Linked DNA regions of Pseudonocardia sp. HH130630-07. The protein of the gene in region 1 interacts with the protein of each later gene in a pairwise test. Links are inferred from orthologs where the notes say so. Each region holds a gene or a part of one and is shown on either strand. Other genes may lie near its edges. The genes, in order: ligA and leuS.

What was found.
Region 2: the proteins of ligA (region 1) and leuS interact in binary tests that used the Escherichia coli proteins (3 or more experiments, as listed by UniProt). The link is inferred for Pseudonocardia sp. HH130630-07 from one-to-one orthologs.

What each region holds. Positions count from the first base shown.
Region 1 is NZ_CP013854.1:867,852-874,512, forward strand. What follows is about bases 1,186-4,303. They hold ligA (NAD-dependent DNA ligase LigA), read right to left. Parts: upstream 3,905-4,303; coding sequence 1,466-3,904; downstream 1,186-1,465. Other genes in these bases: AFB00_RS04265 (3-keto-5-aminohexanoate cleavage protein), read right to left, coding at 1,186-1,222; AFB00_RS04275 (ankyrin repeat domain-containing protein), read left to right, coding at 3,952-4,303. Outside these bases: AFB00_RS04260 (AAA family ATPase), read right to left, coding at 1-308; more of AFB00_RS04265, read right to left, coding at 503-1,185; more of AFB00_RS04275, read left to right, coding at 4,304-4,353; AFB00_RS04280 (VOC family protein), read left to right, coding at 4,494-4,874; AFB00_RS04285 (isochorismatase family protein), read right to left, coding at 4,849-5,457; AFB00_RS04290 (peptide chain release factor 3), read left to right, coding at 5,583-6,661. UniProt on the Escherichia coli protein: DNA ligase that catalyzes the formation of phosphodiester linkages between 5'-phosphoryl and 3'-hydroxyl groups in double-stranded DNA using NAD as a coenzyme and as the energy source for the reaction.
Region 2 is NZ_CP013854.1:2,321,828-2,328,752, reverse strand. What follows is about bases 2,074-5,455. They hold leuS (leucine--tRNA ligase), read right to left. Parts: upstream 5,136-5,455; coding sequence 2,274-5,135; downstream 2,074-2,273. Other genes in these bases: AFB00_RS33960 (SdpI family protein), read left to right, coding at 5,361-5,455; AFB00_RS11270 (HEPN domain-containing protein), read left to right, coding at 2,074-2,267. Also shown: AFB00_RS11285 (DMT family transporter), read left to right, coding at 1-557; AFB00_RS11280 (DUF1707 SHOCT-like domain-containing protein), read left to right, coding at 578-1,036; AFB00_RS11275 (UPF0158 family protein), read left to right, coding at 1,057-1,815; more of AFB00_RS11270, read left to right, coding at 1,812-2,073; more of AFB00_RS33960, read left to right, coding at 5,456-5,831; AFB00_RS11255 (YqgE/AlgH family protein), read right to left, coding at 6,015-6,611; AFB00_RS11250 (CCA tRNA nucleotidyltransferase), read right to left, coding at 6,860-6,925.

The DNA.
Region 1 (6,661 bases):
ACCGGCGCCGCGCACCCGGCGGCCAGGTCCACCCACAGCCGGCGCGCCTCGGCGACCCCGTTGACCGCGTCGGCGACCACCGGGCGGCCCGCCCGCAACTGGTCGGCGGCCACCCGGGCGGCGACGACGTACCCGACGGGGTTGCCGCGCACCGGCGTCAGCGTCGCCTGGATCGCCGTCTCGATCGTGTCGATCCGCAGGTAGGTGGCGTCCAGGCCGGTCGCCGTCGCTCGGGCGAGACTCGTCTTGCCGACGCCGGGGAGCCCCGCGAAGACGACGAGCCGCGCTCCGCCACCCGTTCCACCCACCACGACTCCCTCGGACCATCCGCTCGCCGCCTACTGCCGCGCCCCTGCCCGACTGCCGCGCCCCTGCCCGACCGCGGCGTCCCTGCCCGGCGCCGAGTCCCGCGGGTGGGCAGCGGCACGCCGGATCGAGGTGCCACTCGCACCCCGGGGTGCGACCGGGCCGCAGGCAGGTACGCCGTGGGCCCGGCGGGGACTCAGACCCGGATCGACAGGGCGGTCCGGACCAGGTCGTCGTTGCCGGTGGCCAGCCAGCCGTCCGGGCGGACCAGCACGTCCTCGAAGCCGATCCGGGTGTCGATGTTGACCCGGGTCGCGTACTCCAGGATCGGCCAGGCGCCCTCCTCCTCGCCGTGCAGCAGCACCGGGACCGGGGGCTGGCCGAGCGCGCGCAGGATCCGGATGCCCTCCGCCACGGCCGTCTCCGGGTCGATGACGGTCGACTCCGCGATCACCCGCCGGGTCCCCGGCGGCAGCCCGTTCTGCCGCAGGGTCACGGCGTCGCCGCTGGTCCAGACGCCGAGCTCGACGGCGATCCCGACCGAGGCCGCGGCCCGGCAGACGTCGGTCCAGCCGAGCTCGTGGACGTTGACGCCGCACACGTCGGGCTTGCCGGCCCCGAGCCGGCCCCAGGTGAGCACCGTCTCGACCCGGTCGTTCGGGTCGGGCTGGATCCAGCGGCCCATCGGCACGCCGATCTCGATGCCCGGTGCCTCCTGGCGGATCAGCGCGACGACGTCACCGACCACGGCCGGGTCGTTCGTCTCCGCGCCGGAGTCGTCCCGCGGGTGGACGTGCACCGAGGTGATCCCGAGCCGGGCGACGGCCCGGGCGTCACGCGCCAGGTGCCGCGGCAGTACCGGGAGGGCCGGATGCGCATCCGCCGGTCGTGACCCGTTGAGTGCCGCCTGCAACACCGCTGACTCCGCCTTCCCCAGACCTCCGGCCGGACACCCGGCCCCTGCTCGCAGGGTAGGTGCTGGAACGGGCCGGCATCCTTCGGACGCGCCCAACCGTTCGGGCGCGTCGCCGTCCGGCAGCCGGGAGGCGACGGGCGGAAGCACAGCCGGTGAGTGGCTGCTCACCCTCGGCGCACCGCCGGGCCCGTGCGAGAAGGCCCGGACGGTGGCGTCGCTCGGCCGCACCCGGCGGCGGCAGGCTCACTCCGCGGCGGCGTGCTCCGTCGCCGCCTCGGGGCCCCGGCCCAGGAGGATCTCGAACCCGGCCTCGTCGAGCACCGGGACGCCCAGCTCGGTCGCCTTGTCGAACTTCGAGCCCGGGGCCTCGCCGGCCACCAGGAACGCCGTCTTCTTCGACACCGAGCCGGCGGCCCGCCCGCCGCGGGCCATGATGGCCTCCTTGGCCTCGTCCCGGGACCAGTTCTCCATCGAGCCGGTGATCACGATCGACAGCCCCTCGAGGAAGCGCGGGACCGAGTCGTCCTGCTCGTCGGCCATCCGGACGCCGGACGCGCGCCAGCGGTCCACGACCTCACGGTGCCAGTCCACCGAGAACCAGTCCCGGACCGCCGCCGCGATGGTGGGGCCGACACCGTCCACCCCGGCGATCGGGGCGAGTGCCTCGGCGACGGCCTTCGCCCGGGCACGCACCGCGGCTCGCTCCTGCTTCTCGGCCTCGGCGACGGCGGCCTCGGCGTCACCGCTCGCCTCCGCGGCCGAGGTGTCGCCCGCGCCCCCGTCGACGGCGGTGTCGCCGGTCGCCGCGTCCACGGCTGTGCCGCCGCTCGCCCCGTCCACGGCGGTGCCGCCGGCCGCGGTCTCCGTCGCGGCGGTGCCGGCGGCCGCCGGGGATGCGTCCGTCACGCCGGCCGCCACGGGCTCGTCGCCCGCGGAGCCGTCGGAGACGATCTCCACGCCGGCCGCCTCGGTGCCCTCCTTCGCCGCGGCCGCGGCGAGTTCGAGGGCCTCCATCGACCCGAACTCCCGCGCCAGCGCCTGTGCCGCGGTCGGGCCCACGTGCCGGATCGACAACCCGACCAGCACCCGCCACAGCGGCCGGTCCTTCGCCGCGTCCAGGTGGATGAGGAGCTTGCCGCCGTTGACCGTCAGCTCGCCCTTCTGGTTGCGGAACAGCTCGGTCCGCAGCAGGTCGTCGGCGGTCAGGGCGAAGACGTCGCCCTCGTCGGTCAGCACGCCCGAGGTCAGCAACGCCACCGCGGCCTCGTAGCCGAGACCCTCGATGTCGAAGGAACCGCGGCCCGCCACGTGGAACAGCCGCTCGCGCAGCTGCGCCGGGCAGGAGCGGGCGTTCGGGCAGCGCCGGTCGACGTCGCCCGCCTTCTGCCGGGCCAGCGCGGTGCCGCACTCCGGGCAGTGCGTGGGCATCACGAACTCGCGCTCGCTGCCGTCCCGGACGTCGGCCACCGGGCCCAGCACCTCCGGGATCACGTCACCCGCCTTGCGGATCACCACCCGGTCACCGATGAGCACGCCCTTGCGGCGGACCTCGTCGGCGTTGTGCAGGGTCGCCATCTCCACGGTGGAGCCGGCGACCTTGACCGGCTCCATGACGGCGTACGGGGTCACCCGGCCGGTGCGCCCGACGTTGACCCGGATGTCGAGCAGCCTCGTGGCCGCCTGCTCCGGGGGATACTTGTAGGCGATCGCCCAGCGCGGGAACCGGGACGTGGCGCCGAGCCTGCGCTGCAGGCCGACCTCGTCGACCTTGACCACGACGCCGTCGATCTCGTGCTCGACGTCGTGGCGGTGCTCCCCCCAGTGCTCGACGTACTCGATCACCCGGTCGATCCCCCGCAGCACCTTCGTGCGCGGCGAGATCGGCAGGCCCCACGCGACCAGCGCGTCGTAGGCCTGGGACTGGGTGACCGGGGTGAAGCCCTCCCGCTTCCCGATGCCGTGGCAGATCAGCCGGAGGTTCCGCGACGCGGTGACCCGCGGGTCCTTCTGGCGCAGCGACCCGGCCGCGGTGTTGCGCGGGTTCGCGAACGGCTCCTTGCCGGCCTCGACCAGCGACGCGTTGAGCCGGTCGAAGTCCGCCAGCCGGAAGTAGACCTCGCCGCGGACCTCGACCAGCCGCGGCACCGGGAACTCCGCGGTGCCGGTGAGCGTGACCGGGACCTCGCCGAGGGTGCGCATGTTCAGCGTGATGTCCTCGCCGGTGCGCCCGTCGCCCCTGGTCAGCGCGCGGGTGAGGGTGCCGTCCTCGTAGAGCAGGTTGACCGCCAGCCCGTCGATCTTGAGCTCGCACAGGTAGTGCAGGTTCTCCCCCACCTCCCTGGTCACCCGCTCCTGCCAGGTGCGCAGGTCGTCCGGGGAGAACGCGTTGTCCAGCGAGAGCATCCGCTCCAGGTGGTCGTGCGCGGTGAAGACGGTGGAGAACGTGCCGCCGACCTTCTGGGTGGGCGAGTCCGGCGTGACCAGCTCCGGGTGCGCCTCCTCCAGCGCGAGCAGCTCGTGCCAGAGCTCGTCGAACTGGCCGTCGGAGACGACCGGCGCGTCCAGCACGTAGTACCGGAACTGGTGGTCGGCCACCTCGGTGGCCAGCTGCGCGTGCCGCTCGCGGGCCTGCTCGTCGGTCGGGGAACTCACGACGGGGAGGTTAGCCGGGTCCCCCGACAGTCATGCGTCCTCGCGCGCTCCCGACCGTGCGAACCTACGGTGGCGGCATGGGTATCGGCATGGACCCGGCCGCCGTGGAGCTCGCGCACCGGATGTTCGACCTGGCCCGCTCCGGCGCCGCCGAGGAGCTGGGCGGTTTCCTCGACGCCGGGGTCCCGGTCGAGCTCACCGACCCGAAGGGCGACACGCTGCTCATCCTGGCCGCCTACCACGGGCACCCCGGCATCGTCGCCGACCTGCTCGACCGCGGCGCCGATCCGGACCGCACCAACGACCGCGGCCAGACGGCGATCGCCGCCGCCCTGTTCGCCCGGTCGGCGGTGGCGGTGACGGCCCTGCTGCGCGCCGGCGCCGACCCGGACCACGGGACGCCGTCGGCCCGGCAGACCGTCGAGCACTTCGATCTCCCCGACATGCGGGCCCTCCTCGATCGCACCCTTGACAGTTAGGTGCGCCTTACCTAATGTCTGCGGTGTCGCTTCGTGGTGGGAGCGGCGCGTCAGTTCGGGACGGACGGCCCGGTCGGACCGGAACACTCCGGTCCGACCGGGCCGTCGCACGTCGCGGCCCGGTGCGCCACCCTGGACCGGTGCTGCGACTCGGGTTCCCCGTCATCGGCGTCACCGACCTCGACCGCGCCGCGGCGTTCTGGACGGCGGCACTCGGGCTCTCGGTGTCCGCGGAGTGGTCGAGCGCGACCTGGCGGACCCTCACCGGCACCGGCGGGGCGCGGGTGCTGGGGCTCATGCACAGCGTCTCCCCGCCCGAACCCCGGCCGCGGCTGCACCTCGACCTGCTGGTCGACGACACCGCCGAGCAGGAGTCCGAGGTCCGGCGGCTGGTCGGGCTGGGTGCGACGCCGCCCGCCTGGGACGACTACCCGGCCGAGCCGGACTTCGTCGTCCTCGCCGACCCGGACGGCAACGTCTTCTGCGTGGTCGACCTCAGCCGGGCTCCGTCGTCGGGCTGAGCCCGGAGCCGGTGGCGAGCAGGCCGAGGATCTCCGCGGTGCTCCCGGTCTCCCCCAGCCGCGGGAAGATCCGGGTCACCGCGTTCGTGTGCGCGTCGGGGTCGAGGTCGGACATCGCGTCCACGGCGAGCGTGACGTGGTAGCCGTGCTCGTGCGCGGCCCGCGCCGTGGACTCCACCCCGAAGCTCGTCGCCACCCCGGTGAGCACGACCTGGGTCACGCCCCGCCGGCGCAGCTGCAGGTCCAGGTCGGTGCCGTGGAACGCGCCCCAGTTCCGCTTGGTGACGGTGACCGTGCCCGGCAGGTCCGCCAGCTCCGGGGCCATCTCGTCCCACCCGGCGGGACGCGGTCGCGTCCCGCCGCCCGCCTCGGTGCGCCCGGGTGCCGCGTCCGCCCCGTCCGCGGCGTACGTGACCCGCACCAGCACCACCGGCAGGTCGCGGGCGCGGAAGGCACTGGCGAGGGCGACCGAGCGGTCCAGGACGTCGGCGGTGCGGTGCGGCACGGTGTCCGCGGCGAGCACCCCCCGCTGCAGGTCGACGACGACGAGTGCGGTGGTCGGGTCCAGTGCGGTGACGGTCACGGTGTCTCCCCGGGCTCGGGCTGGGCGTACGGGCCGCCACGCTCGCACCGCCCGGCCGCGCGCGCCGCGCGGGGACGGGCTCGCCGGGCGTCGGCGGCCCGGGACCGGACGCCTATCCTGGTGCGGTGACCGACCCGCAGGACGCCCACGTCATCGGCGAGACCGCGCGCCGGCGCACCTTCGCCGTCATCTCCCACCCCGACGCCGGCAAGTCGACGCTCACCGAGGCGCTCGCGCTGCACGCCGAGGTCATCGACTCGGCGGGCGCCGTGCACGGCAAGTCCGGCCGCAAGGGCGTGACCTCGGACTGGATGGAGATGGAGCGCGCCCGCGGCATCTCGGTGTCCTCGGCGGTGCTGCAGTTCGCCTACCGCGACTGCGTGGTCAACCTGCTCGACACCCCGGGCCACGGCGACTTCTCCGAGGACACCTACCGGGTGCTCGCCGCCGTCGACGCCGCGGTGATGCTGCTCGACGCGGCCAAGGGCCTCGAACCCCAGACCCTCAAGCTGTTCGACGTCTGCCGCTCGCGCGGCGTCCCGATCGTCACCTTCGTCAACAAGTGGGACCGGCCCGGCCGCGAGGCGCTCGAACTGCTCGACGAGGTCGAGCAGACGATCGGCCTGCGCCCGATGCCGCTCACCTGGCCGCTGGGCATCGCCGGCCAGTTCAAGGGCCTGATCGAGCGCGAGACCGGCGCCTACACCGCGTTCACCCGGGCGGCGGGCGGCGCGACGAAGGCGACCGCGACCGAGGTCGACGCCGACACGATCGCCGCCCAGGAGCCCGAGTACTGGCAGAACGCGCAGGACGAGCTGGGCCTGCTCGACGAGATCGGCGCGGGCTGGGACGAGAAGGCGTTCCTCACCGGCCACGCCACGCCGGTGCTGTTCGGCTCGGCGCTGTCCAACATCGGCGTCGCCCGCCTGCTCGACTCGCTGGTCGACCTGGCCCCGGCCCCGGCCGCCCGCCCGGACGTCGAGGGCCACGACCGGCCGCTGGACGCGCCGACCGCCGGGCTGGTGTTCAAGGTGCAGGCCGGGATGGACCGGGCGCACCGGGACCGGATGGCGTTCCTGCGGATCTGCTCGGGCCGGTTCGAGCGCGGGATGATCCTCACCCACGCGACCACCGGCAAGCCGTTCGCCACGAAGTACGCGCAGTCGGTGTTCGGCGCCGAGCGCCGGACCGTCGAGGAGGCGTT
Region 2 (6,925 bases), 1.5 Mb from region 1 along the record:
TGCTGGCCGGGATGGCGGTCGCGTTCGGCGGCGTCGTCCTCATCGCCGTCACCTCGTCGGCGGGCGGGACCGAGACCTCGGGGATCGTGCTGGGGCTGCTCGCCGCGCTCACCTACGCCGGGGCCGCCGTCGCCCAGAAGCGGCTGCTCGCCCGGATCGACGCGCTGACCCTCACCTGGCTGGGCGCGCTCGCCGGGACCGTCGGCCTCCTCCCGTTCTTCCCGGCCCTGCTCGGCGAGCTGGCCGTCGCCCCGGCCGCCGCGGTCGCCGGGACCGTCTACCTCGGCGTCTTCCCGACCGCGATCGCGTTCCTGACCTGGGGATACGCCCTGTCCCGGACGACCGCCGGGCGGCTCGCCGCGGCCACCTACGCGGTGCCGCCGATCGTCGTCGGACTCTCCTGGGTGCTGCTGGGCGAGGTCCCGGCGCTGCTCGCGCTGGCCGGCGGTGCGCTGTGCCTGGCCGGCGTCGCCGTCGCGACCCGGAACCGGCCGCGGGCGGCCGCACCGGTCCCGGCGGACACCGGATCGGTCGAACGACGGATCCCCACCCCCTGAACCGCCGATAGACTCGCCGCATGGGGGAGCAGCAGGCCGACGGGACCGACGGCGCAGCTCTGGTCCGGGTGTCCGACGCCGAGCGCGCCGAGACCGCCGAGCGGCTGAAGCTGGCGCACGACGAGGGCAGGCTCTCCCTCACCGAGTACGACGAGCGGCTGCAGCAGGCCTACGCCGCGACCGTCCGCGCCGACCTGGACCGGGTCGTCGCGGACCTCCCGGTCGTCGCCCGGACCGACCTGCCCGCGGTGCGCGCCGAGCGGGCCGAGACCGAGAAGGCTCAGGAGACGCGGGCCTACCTCGCGGAGTGGCGGTCCTGGGGCGGCGTCGCCGTGCTGCTCACCGGGATCTGGGGGATCCAGGCCCTGAGCTCCGACGGCCTCCCGTTCTACTGGCCGATCTGGCCGCTCGGCATCTGGGGCGTCATCCTGCTGGCCGGCCTGTTCTGGAGCGGCGACGACGACGGTGACAAGGGCTGACCGGGCACTAGGCTCGGGCCATGCTCGATCCCGGTCGCGTCGATCTGGCCGCACTGGCCGAGGCGCTCGACGACCGGACGCCGGGCACCGGCCGGTTCCTCGACCCGGCGACGGGTGAGGTGGTCGTCCACGCCCCCGGCGACGGGCCGGTGGCCGCGGGCCTGGTGGAGATCGAGTCGGTCACCAGCCGGGAGTCCTACCGGGACATGTCCGAGTTCACCTCCGCCGTCCAGCACCGGAGGGCGGCGGCCCTGCTCGACCAGGCGATCGAGGGCCGCGGCGCGTTCCGCAGGTTCAAGAACACGTTGTTCGAGTTCCCCGAGGTCCGCGACCAGTGGTACCGCTTCCGCGACGCCCGCTCCCGGCGCCGGGCGATCGACTGGCTGCTCGACGCGGGCCTGGTCTCGGCCGCGGACGCGGAACGGCTCCGCGCCCGCCATCCCGATCCCGACCCGTCCAACGACGACGTGCCGGCCGCCGTCGCCGACGACCTCGTGGCGCTCTACGGCCCGCGGCTGCGGCAGGTGCTGCTGTTCGGGTCCTGGGCCAGCGGCGGGGGATCGGTCGAGTCCGCGGTGGACCTGCTCGTCGTCCTCGACGACGCCGCCACCGCGGTCCTGCCGTGGGAGGAGCTGCGCACGATGGACGACGTGCTCTGGCAGCACACCGAGCGCAGCGGGCTGACGATCAGCGTCCTGCCGGTGGGGCAGCGGGAGCTCGTCTCCTCCGGCGATCCCACGGTGCTCCGGGCCCGCGCCGAGGCGGTGCGGGTGCGATGAGACCACCGCCCCGGTCCGGGATCGCCCGGGCCCGCGCCGAGCTGGCCGGGGCCCGGGTGCTCGCCGAGCACGGGTTCGCCGACGCCGCGGTGTCCCGCGCGTTCCACGCCGCCTTCCGCGCCGCCGAGGCCGCGCTGCTGGTGCTCGGGGAGACCCGGGCCGGGCACTCCGACGTCGTCAGCGCGTTCGTCCGGCGGGCGGTCCGGGAGCGGTCGCTGGATCCGCTGGCGGGACGGCTGCTCCGCTCGTTGTTCAACCGTCGCGCCCTCGCCGACCACTCCGACGCCCCGGCCCCGGACCGCGAGGCACTCGCCGCGCTCGACGACGCCGGCCGGGTGGTCGACGCCGTCGAGAACTGGCTGGCGGAGCCGGCACTGAGCGAACCACCGGACCCGACCGGCCGGGCGACCCGCCGGCCCGCCCGGCCGCCCCGCCGGCACCAGCGGGGCTGACCGGGATCAGCGCACGATGTTGACCAGGCGCCCCGGGACCACGATGACCTTCTTCGGCTCCGCGCCCGCCAGTGCCGCGACGACCTTCTCGTCGGCCAGCGCGACCGCTCGGATCTCGTCCTGCCCGGCGTCGGCCGCGACGGTCACCCGGGACCGGACCTTGCCGTTGACCTGGATCGGGTACTCGACGCTCTCGTCCACCAGGTACCGCTCGTCGGCCTGCGGGAACGGGGTGTGCGCCAGCGAGCCGTCGTGACCCAGCTTCTGCCACAGCTCCTCGGCGATGTGCGGGGCCAGCGGGGCCAGCATCAGCACCAGCGGCTCCGCGACGTCCCGCTCGACCGCGGTGCCGCGCTTGGTCAGCACGTTGTTCAGCTCGATCAGCTTCGCCGCGGCCGTGTTGTAGTGCAGCGCGGGCAGGTCCTCGCGGACACCCGCGATGGTCCGGTGCAGCGCCCGCAGCACGTCCTCGGACGGCTCGGTCCCGACGACGGTGCTCGCACCGGTGCCCTCGTCGACCAGGTTGCGCCACACCCGCTGCAGGAACCGCTGCGGCCCGACGACGTCGCGGGTCGACCAGGGCCGGCTCGCCTCCATCGGCCCGGTGTACATCTCGTACAGCCGGAACGTGTCCGCGCCGTAGCGGTCGCACATCTCGTCCGGCGTCACGACGTTCTTCAGCGACTTGCCCATCTTCCCGTACTCACGGGTGACGGGCTCCCCGTTCCACGTGAAACGGGGGGTGCCGTCCGGACCGGCGTCCTCGACGACCTCTTCGGCGGGCACGTACATGCCCCGGGAGTCGGTGTAGGCCCAGGCCTGGATGTAGCCCTGGTTGAACAGCTTGCGGAACGGCTCCTCGCTGCTCACGTGGCCCAGGTCGAACAGCACCTTGTGCCAGAAGCGCGAGTACAGCAGGTGCAGCACGGCGTGCTCGACACCGCCGACGTACAGGTCGACGCCGCCCGGGTCGTCGGCCGCGCGCTCCGGGTCCTTGCCCAGCCAGTAGCGCTCCGCCTCCGGCGACACGAAGCGCTCGGAGTTCTCCGGGTCCAGGTAGCGCAGGTAGTACCAGCACGAACCGGCCCACTGCGGCATCGTGTTCGTCTCGCGGCGGTAGGCCTTCGGCCCGTCGCCCAGGTCCAGCTCGACGTTCACCCACTCGCTCGCGCGCGACAGCGGCGGCTCCGGCTCGCTGTCGGCGTCGCCGGCGTCGTAGGTCTTCGGCGCGTAGTCGTCGACGTCGGGCAGCTCGACCGGCAACCGGTCCGCGGGCAGCGAGACCGGGCCGTGCTCGTCCCAGACGATCGGGAACGGCTCGCCCCAGTACCGCTGCCGGGAGAACAGCCAGTCCCGCAGCTTGTACTGGACGACGTCCTCGCCGGTGCCCTGGGCGACCAGCCAGTCGATGATCGTCCGCTTGGCGTCGACGACGCCCAGGCCGTTCAGGCTGACGTCGGCGTTGGCCGAGTTGATCGCCGGGCCCTCACCGGTGAACGCCTCGCCCGCCCAGTCCGCGCCCGGGTCGACGGTGCGCACGATCGGCAGCCCGAACGCGGTCGCGAAGTCCCAGTCGCGCTGGTCCTGGGCCGGGACGGCCATGATCGCGCCGGTGCCGTAGCCCATCAGCACGTAGTCGGCCACGAACACCGGGACGGACTCGCCGTTCACCGGGTTCACCGCGTACGCGCCGGTGAAGACGCCGGTCTTGTCCTTGTTCTCCTGGCGGTCCAGCTCGGACTTGCGCCCGGCCTCGGCCCGGTAGGACGACACGGCGTCGGCCGGGGTGGCCGCGCCGCCGGTCCAGCGGGGTTCGACCGCCGACGGCCAGGCCGCCGGGACGATCTTCTCCACCAGCGGGTGCTCCGGTGCCAGCACCATGTACGTGGCACCGAACAGCGTGTCCGGACGGGTGGTGAAGACCTCGATCGCGTCGGACCCGCCCGGCACCGCGAACCGCACCCTGGCGCCGGAGGACCGGCCGATCCAGTTCCGCTGCATCGCCTTGACCGACTCCGGCCAGTCGACCCGGTCCAGGTCGTCGGCCAGCCGGTCGGCGTAGGCGGTGATCCGCATCATCCACTGCTTCAGGTTGCGGCGGAAGACCGGGAAGTTGCCGCGCTCGGAACGCCCGTCGGCGGTGACCTCCTCGTTCGCCAGCACCGTGCCCAGCCCGGGGCACCAGTTGACCGGCGCCTCGGAGATGTAGGCCAGCCGGTGCCCGTCGACCAGCGCCCGGCGCTCACCCTCGGTCAGGTCGCCGTACGGGCGCCCGTCCGGCGTCGCCCGCTCGCCCGACTCGAACTCCGCCCGCAGCTCGGCGATCGGGCGGGCCCGGCCGATCGCGGCGTCGTACCAGGACTCGAAGATCTCCCGGAAGATCCACTGGGTCCAGCGGTAGAACGGGATGTCGGTGGTGGACAGCGAGCGGCGCGGGTCGTGGCCCAGGCCCAGCCGGCGCAGCTGCTCGCGGTAGCGGGCGATGTTCGCCTCGGTCGTCGTCCGCGGGTGCGTCCCGGTCTGCACGGCGTACTGCTCGGCGGGCAGCCCGAACGCGTCGAAGCCCATCGGGTGCAGCACGTTGTGCCCGGTCATCCGCAGGTAGCGGCCCAGGACGTCGGTGCCGATGAAGCCCAGCGGGTGCCCGACGTGCAGGCCCGCCCCGGACGGGTACGGGAACATGTCCATCAGGTAGTACTTCGGCTTCTCCGAGCCCGGTTCCCCGGGGTTCGGCGCCCGGAAGGTCTGCTCCGCCTCCCAGACGTCCTGCCACTTGCGCTCGATCCGCGCGGCCATCTCCGCGTCGTAGCGGTACGCGGGCCGGTCGGCGGAGCGCTCCGCGGGAGCCGTGCTGATCTCGGTGCTCATGTCCGTCTCACCTCGGGGGAACCTGTTGCGTCGGCCCGGTCCGGGCCGGAGAACACGCTGCGACCGCCCGTGCCGCGCGGGCACGAGGGATCCTCGCCGCGCCGATCGGTCCGCCCGGAGCGGAACGTGCTTACGACGCGGCGCCGGGAAGTCGGCGAGCCGTGCACATGTGACCAGGGTAGCCGGGGCGGGCGTCCGGGCTCAGCCGGGTTCTACCCTGGTCACGTGCCCACCACAGTGCGCCTGATCGTCGCCGCCCTGCTCCTGCTGGCCGGGGTGGTGCTCGTCGTGCTCGCCGCCCTCGGCGCGACCGGCCGGTTGCCGCGCAACCGGTTCGTCGGCGTCCGGACGCCGGCCAGCCTCCGCACCGCGGACGCGTTCCTGCTGGCCAACCGGATCGCGGCGGGTCCGCTCGGGGCCGCCGGGGTGATCGGGCTGGCCGGGGGAGCCGCGCTGCTGTTCGCCCCGGAGGGGGCGACGTCGTGGGTCCTCGGCGGGATCTCCGCGGTCGGCCTGGTGGTGCTCGCCGGGATCGGCGGGGCGCTCGGCGGGCGGGTCGCCGAGGCGGCGGTCGCCGCGCAGGCGCCGGCCCCGGTGTGCGGCGGCGTGTGCGGCGGCTGCGACCTGGTCGCCGGGTGCCGGGACGCGATCGAGTCGGGCTCCGCACCCGCCTCCACGGACGCTCCCACCAACTGACCGGGCCCCACCCGCGGCACGGCCTGCGCGCCGAGGTGCACGTCGGCGGGCCCGAGACGTCCACCGGGACCCGCCGAGCCACGTCTCGGCGCGCTGAGCGGCGGGGCTCGGTGGCCGCACCCCGCCGAGCGGCGCTCGCGCACCTGCCCGGCTCCGGACGGGGTGATCGCGACGCCGGTGGCGTCAGTTGTGCGCCGGGTCCAGCGGGAACGTCGCGAGCAGCGCGAGCGGGATGCCCTGGCGGCGCAGCACCCGCTCCCACAGCCGGTCGTGCGCCACCGTCAGCAGGTCGTCCGGCAGCCCCGGGACGACGAACCAGTCACCGCGGGCGATCTCGCCACCGAGCTGGCCGGCGTCCCATCCGGAGTAACCGGCGAAGATGCGCAGCCCCCGCAGCCGCGGTGCGAGCGAGGCCGGGTCCGAGTCGAGATCGACCAGCTGCACCGGCGGCCGGACCGGCATCAGCCCGGCGAGCCCGCGCCCGGTCTCCCCGGTGCGCAGCGTGGCGAGGCAGAGCGCGGTCTGCGCCTCGACCGGGCCGCCGACGAACATCGAACCGGGATCGCTGGTGAGGCCGGCCCAGCGGGGCAGTACCTCCCGCACCGCGGCCGGCCCGGGCCGGTTCAGCACGACGCCGAGGCTGCCGTGCGGCCGGTGCTCGATCATGTAGACGACGGTCCGCGCGAAGTTCGGGTCACCCAGTCCGGGGGCGGCGACGAGCAGACTGCCCGGTGTGACCGGGGGAAGGGCGGCGCCTCTCGTGGCGCGGTGTTCCCGCACGGACCCATGTTCGCACTGTCGGCCCCCGTGGAGTGCCGGCACCCGTACGGATCACGTCACCCGACCGAATGACGGCATCGCCCGCGCACCGCTCGCGGCTACCGGGCGTGACACGGGATCCACAGCGGGTCGACGACGACGCCATACGTCCGTCCTGGACGAACGTATGACCCGCCTCGGACACGCGCGCCCTGACTGCCGAACAGACATCCGTGTAATACAGATGTGTAGTACGGACGTGTGAACGATCAGAGGTTCTCGGCCGCCCAGGCGCGCAGCTCCGCCTCGGCCCGCTCCGGGTCCAGCGGCCCGTG